Regions from separate parts of the Thalassotalea aquiviva genome, predicted to be linked through region 1. Evidence: predicted binding sites of a transcription regulator. Region 1 holds the regulator's gene; the other holds the start of a gene.
What was found. The regulator LexA, encoded in region 1, represses DNA repair genes until DNA is damaged. The targets are predictions, from matches to a motif close to TACTGTATNNNNATACAGTA.
Positions count from the first base shown of each region.

Region 2: a site for LexA is predicted at 1,445-1,464, ahead of ACAY00_RS01985 (LexA family protein). Genes of this name have one in related genera too.

Region 1 covers NZ_CP166961.1:3,028,116-3,031,547, reverse strand. Annotated here, with positions in the region: gene coxB (cytochrome c oxidase subunit II) at 1-1,153, opposite strand, end outside; gene lexA (transcriptional repressor LexA) at 1,794-2,411, opposite strand; gene ACAY00_RS13525 (helix-turn-helix domain-containing protein) at 2,840-3,298, shown strand.
Region 2 covers NZ_CP166961.1:458,482-461,913, forward strand. Annotated here, with positions in the region: gene ACAY00_RS01980 (Y-family DNA polymerase) at 1-1,000, opposite strand, end outside; gene ACAY00_RS01985 (LexA family protein) at 1,019-1,429, opposite strand; gene ACAY00_RS01990 (DUF2884 family protein) at 1,577-2,383, opposite strand; gene ACAY00_RS01995 (CinA family nicotinamide mononucleotide deamidase-related protein) at 2,761-3,432, opposite strand, start outside.

The DNA.
Region 1 (3,432 bases):
CTGGTGGCTCTGGTGTTACTGTGGACTGGGAAGTTGAGGTCGCTGGGACCACGGTTTCTGCAGAAGCTGGAGTTGCACTACCGACTAGGGCATTAACGTCACTGGCTTGTACCATATCACCGGTGTTATTCCCCCAAGCGTTACGCTCGTAAGTCACTACAGCGGCAATTTCTTTTAAGGTTAATTGCTTGCCGTATGCTTGCATCCCCGTGCCCGCGCGCCCATTAACAATAACGTCAATGTGTTCAGACAACTTGTCAGCATCAATTGTGACCGGACTGTCTTTTAAGGCAGGGAAGGCGGGTGGTAAGCCTAAACCGTTCATTTGGTGACACGCGGCACAATGGGCGGTGTAGGTTTGTTCACCAAGTTGCATTAACTCGTCCATCGAAAGCGACGCATTTAAAGACTTCGCTTCTTCGGCTGCGGCTTGTGCCTTGGCAATTTTTTGTGCATTAACCCAAAGCTCATAATCTTGTTCTGAGCGTACATCAACCACAATGGGCATATAACCATGGTCTTTACCACAAAGCTCGGCACACTGGCCGCGATAAATACCAGGCTCGTTAACCTTGGTCCATGCTTCATTAATAAATCCTGGGTTTGCATCTTGTTTAACTGCAAAAGCGGGCACCCACCAAGAATGGATAACATCGTCAGAGGTGATCAAAAAACGTACTTTGCGGTTGGTCGGGATAACTAAAGGCTTGTCGACTTCCAATAAATAGTGCTGGCCTTTATCTGCAAGCACACCTTCACGGTTATCAAATTGCTCTTTGGGTGTTGATAAGACTGAATAAAATTCAATGTCTTGGTCAAAGTATTTGTAATGCCACTTCCATTGCGAGCCAGTCACTTGAATGGTTAACTCAGATTCACTGTTGTCTTCCATTTTTATTAAGGTGTTCGTGGCCGGCCAAGCCATGGCGATTAATATAATGATTGGGATAGCGGTCCAAAGAATTTCGACTTTGGTGCTTTCATGGAAAGAGGCGGGTTTAACACCTTTGGACTTGCGATGAAAAATCATTGACCAAAACATGGCCCCAAAAACGAGGATACCAATGGCAGTACAAATCCACATGACCATCATATGCAATGAATAGACTTCTTGGCTAACGTCTGTTACCCCTTGGGTTAAATTCAATTGCATGTCGGCCCAAGCTGAGCTGGAAAACAAAGTTCCCAAAAACAGCCAACCTAGGTTACGTCTTTTCACTCGACATCTCCTTTGCTTATTAGCACAGAAAATACAGAAAAAATAACCGATACCTCGATAGCTTTACGCTACATTCGATGCTTCATTTCCGTAACTTATTATTATATTTATGTCTACTTCAACTCTGCTTAAGGCAGTGGCTGAACCTAGTTTTTTATCAACAATTGCTGATATGTCTTCACCCCCAACCGTAATCAAAGCGACCCGTACCAAATTTGGTCGAGCAGCATAAAATGTCCAGTTGTTTTGGCCTTGCTGTTGTTAAACCACCTCAATCGAAAACAAAACTTGGGCAGTTTTGCTGACAAATTTGGTTTAGACAAAAACAAAACGTCAGAGAATGAATCCTTTTTTATGGCATCTAGGGAAAGCCCAAGATAACTTTTGTTTACTTTCCACTCTAGAATTACTTAAATTTTGATCAAGATCTAGTGTTTTGTAATAAAAAGGTTAAATAATTATGGGTTTATTAAATGCGGAAGAAAGAGAGTAAAAACAATAATTAGCAGAGAAAGTAGGAAACATGGTGGGTATAGAGACGGTCCCACCATGATATTAAACAAGCTTAGGCTGGTTACATCCAGTCGGCGTTTCGAATGACGCCAACGGCGATGCCTTCAATATGAAATGCTTGAGTGGTTAAATCGACAACAATCGGTGAAAAATCTTCGTTTTCGGCGTGTAAGTAAACTACGTTACCTTCACGCTTATAACGCTTAACGGTGACATCGTCTTCCACTCGAGCAACCACAACCTGACCATTATGAATGTTGGTGGTTTGATGCACGGCCAGTAAGTCGCCATCTAAGATGCCAATATCTTTCATACTCTCGCCGTTAACTCTTAATAGGTAGTCAGCACTGGGGCGAAATAAATTACCATCAATTTGGTAATGTTGCTCGACATGCTCTTGCGCTAAAATTGGTTCACCGGCAGCCACCCGACCAATTAACGGTAAACCTTCATCTTCTTGCATATGTTCTTCGGCCAGACGAATGCCGCGACTGGTTCCCGGAATAATTTCAATAAAACCTTTTTTGGCTAATGCTTTTAAGTGCTCTTCAGCAGCATTGGCAGATTTAAAACCAAAGTATTCGGCAATTTCAGCGCGTGTTGGTGGCATACCTGTATCAGCGATTTTTTCTTTAATTAAATCGAATATTTGTTGTTGTCGTTTGGTAAGAGGGCGCATAGTTGACCTGTTTATCTGTACAGTGCTAGATACTGTCAGTATATACAGCTAAATAATTATCGCAACAGGTAATTTATGTTTAAATTGGAATTTTGTGTAATCCAGTTTATTTCTAAAATAATCCAAGCAAAATAAACTGAGCCCTATGCTGTCTTAATTTACTGATTGTCTGTTTTGGCTAGCATAGGCAGTTCACTACCAGTGATTAAATTGTTATGTTATACCGGATTAGGCAAATTAACAGGGCATTTTTTTAGCTTAGATTTGACTGATACGTCAAAATTATTTTGTTTTAAATTGCTGATTTTAAAGGGATGTCGCTTTAGTGTCTGGTCTTTGTCATGGCCATGTCGTTTGCTTTAAAACGTTTTTTGTTAAGAATGGAATTCCTCAAAAATAAATTTCAATGCATATAAAAAAGGGTAAGCATGATTATTAGAAAACTTCGGTTACAGAGAGGCTGGACGCAAAGCCAATTAGCTGAAATGGCAGGAGTCACGCCTCGAACTATTCAGAGAATCGAGCAAGGACAAAACCCAAGTATAGAAACATGTAAAGCCCTAGCATCTGTTTTTGAGGTAGATCTTTCAATGATACAACCCAAGGAGACAATGATGAATCACGACGTTAATGTAAAGTCAGATGAACAAAAAGCTATGCTGTATGTGAAACGTGTTAAGGAATTCTATGAATTTGCACTGGTGTATATAGTGTTAGCGCTCGTTTTTTCTATTAAGTTTTATGATGAGCCGAAATTTTATATCCTTTTTGGCGGCCTCGGTGTTGCTTTAATTGTCCAAGGCCTTATAGCCTTTGAAAAAGTGCGTTTTTTTTCCCCCGATTGGGAAAAAAAACTGATTGAAAAAAAGTTAGGGCGTAAATTATAAGAAACCTTTCGTTCCGTTTTTAAGTCGAAGCGAGAACTGTTGACTGGTAACGGTTACCGTTAACTTTTTCTTGTCGCATTTAACGATTTTAAGCGCCTTGCCTGCTTGGTAATAGTGAAATTTGATTGCCCCTT
Region 2 (3,432 bases), 800 kb from region 1:
CTTGAGCCGCCGCTTGACAGATATAGCGGCTGTCATTTGTTGGAATCACAAAACGCTGTAATTGGCTTTGTTTATAATAGTGTTGATCATGTGGTGAGTTACTGGCAAAAATCACCATTTGGCTGACCAAACTTTGTTGTTTACGGGCTTTTTCGGCGGCAATCGCCGCATGACGTGATAATGCTAAGCGTAATTCCGATTTTCCTTGGACTCGCTGACCAAATGAGCGAGTTGAAAAAATTTCTTTTTTATTGGCTCTTACGTCATCCCAACTTAGACACACCTCACCATTTAATTCGCGCACCGTGCGTTCCATCACCACACTAAACGATTTACGCATTAAATTTGGATTGCAGTTAGAAAGTTGCAAGGCATTTTTAATCCCCATCATGGCAAGACGCTTGGCTAGCCTTGAGCCAATACCCCAAACATCGGTAAGCGCCATTTGAGATAAAACTTGCCGTCGTTTGGTTTCACTGTCTATAACTGCAACACCGCGAAATCCGGGTAAGCGTTTGGCCGCATGGTTTGCCGCCTTGGCTAATGTAGGGGTTTCACCTATACCAACACCGATTGGTAAGCGCACTTGCTGCCAAACGGCGCGGCGAATATGACGAGCGTAATCAAACCAGTTTTCGGCTTGCGCAACACCCGGTAAACGATATTCATTAGAGGTAAATTTTAAAAAGCATTCGTCAATAGAGTAAATATGTTGAATCGGTGCAAAACGGGCGCAAACATCCATCATTTTTTGGCTTAAATCGGCATATAGCTCGTAATTGCTTGAACGAATTACGGCCCCCGCTTGGCGTAATTGTGCTGCGACTTGAAAGTAAGGGACAAATTTTTTGCCCACACCTACTCGTTTGGCAATATGACAAGCAGCACAAATACATCCATCGTTATTGGTTAAAACCACCACGGGTTTATTACGAATACTTGGATCAAAAACCTTTTCACAACTGGCGTAAAACGAATTGGCATCACATAAGGCGTACATACGCTACCTATTAATGGTTTAAACAAAAAAATCTAAATTTAATTTTCGGTGTAAGCGAATAGAGCGTACCACGACCCCTTCTATTTGAAAGTCATCACCTTCACGAATTTCGTAGGCTTGGTGGGTCGAAGAAGATGACAACAGACGATGGTTATATTTGTCGATTTGCTTACATACAAAAACGCCATTTAAGTTGGCGACAATGACATCGCCATTGCTGGCGTTCACTGAACGATCAATGACCAGCAAGTCACCATCAAAAATACCCAACTCCACCATCGACTCACCATTAGCTAAGCCAATATATGTCGCACTAGGGTGTTCAATAAGCAGTTTGTCTAAGCTGAGACCAAGCATTTGGTAATCGGCAGCTGGAGATTCAAAACCGGTGATCCCAGCTTGGGCTTTAATTGGAATAAATTTTAACATACTACAAAACCTCGATACTGTAATTATGTACAGTATTTGTTTTTTGTGCAATATATTTGTTTATATGACATGTCGCTGCAAGTTAACGAGGGTGAAAAAAAACGGAGTCTAGGACTCCGTTAAAAGGGTAGATCAAAAAAGGGGGGCTTAGTTCTTTAAGGTGATTAAGTTAAATTTAGCCAACTCATCAATGCTATTGCTCAGCTCTTGCTCGACATAATCAAGTTCTTTTAAACTGTCACATAAGGCTTCTGCTTTTGCTCCTAAAGCTTCAGCTTGTGGTTCAACCGCGGCTTCAATGTTTTCACCCATGCGTTCCATGCGCTGTCCAAAGGCTTGCATTTTTTGCTCAAAATTGCCTTCTTCGTCATTCATTGCTTGGCCGACAGCAATTAAAATATTGCCAACAGAGTCGGCAACAATCGACTCAATTTCAGCTTCTAATTCTTCTTCCATAAATTCATCAAATTCATTAAAGTTTTGTTCGGCTAAAAAGTAATTCCCATTGTCTTTGTTAAAGCGTTTATGAACTTTTTCTTTAATGCTAACAAATAATTGGTCAATACGATCCGCAGAGCTTGAATCTTCTACGCCTAATCCGACCATCACTTGAGTGACTGCACCAAATGCAATCTCAACAGCATCTAAGGCTAATTCTACAATTTCAGGTACTTGTTGCTTAATACCCGAAGCATAATCAGAAACTAAAGCTTGTTGAGCTTGATTTAAACTTACTTCTTTACCATGCACAAATAGTTGGCTTAAATCGTTGATTTGAACAAGAGTGTTATCGTTGTCGATAAAGCGAATATTTTGACCTTCAACCACCACACCATAGTTAAAATCAACGGCACAATGATCATTACTAAAAGATGCATTGTGATCTTCGTGAGCGAATACCGACGAGGTAAATAAAATGGTGCTGGCGATACCTGCAAAAATGATCTTTTTCATAACCTGACTCCGTGAACATACACTTATTAATTTTTGTTAAAACATGGTTAAAATAACTTAGAATAAAAATAGCAATAAGCTTGCCATGTTTTTAAGTTGTTGTTATTAAATGTATTATTAGTTTTTCATGATGTTTTAGCTATTTCGTTTTTGATAAAGATGCCAATTGTTGGCGTAACTGACTAAAAAGTAATTAATACTTTAATATCGCTGAGTCTGGTTATGTGGTTATGTAATTATGCAGTTATGTAATACGACAACTCGCTCAGTTGCTTGGGCAAGCGCGCAGCCGTTATACAATCTGGGGCTAGCAGGAGAGGTCGTGTTTAACCAACAGGTTAAACACGCTTGCAAACGTTCTTGCTGATGATGTCGAATTAACGCTTTTGACGTTCGATGACATACCTTGGTACGTCATTGTCGTTAAGAATAAAGCGGCGCAATAAATCCAAACCTGCTGTCGCAATAAATTTTTGAAAATATACTCGCTCAGCAGGGAAAAATAACTTTTGAGTGCGGATCTCATCTCGACTTCCCCAAGCTAGCCAAACCGTGCCGACCGGTTTTTCTTCACTACCACCACTTGGCCCCGCAATACCTGAAACAGCAACACCAACATCGGCATGACTGCCGTTTAGTGCCCCGATTAGCATTTGCCTAACCACTTCTTCACTGACCGCACCGTGACCAGATAAGGTGCTCTCTTCTACGCCTAATAGTTGTGTTTTAATTCGATTTGAATAAGTCACATAGCCTGCTTCAAATACATTTGAACTGCCCGCAACACTGGTGATCAGCGATGCGATCAAGCCACCAGTACAAGACTCCGCACAGGTCATGGTTTTGCCTTGTTGCTGTAACAAATTGACTAAGGTAGCTGGCATATTTTGCTGAGTTTCTGATACCACATGTTGACCTAACAGGGACTTTAAGTTGTTAAACCATTGCTTTCTTAGTTGTTCATTGGTGTTATCTCTGGTGGTGAGTTTAATTTCCAGTAACGGCATTGCAGAGCGAAACCCTAGCTCGATTTGTTCGGGCCAATTAGG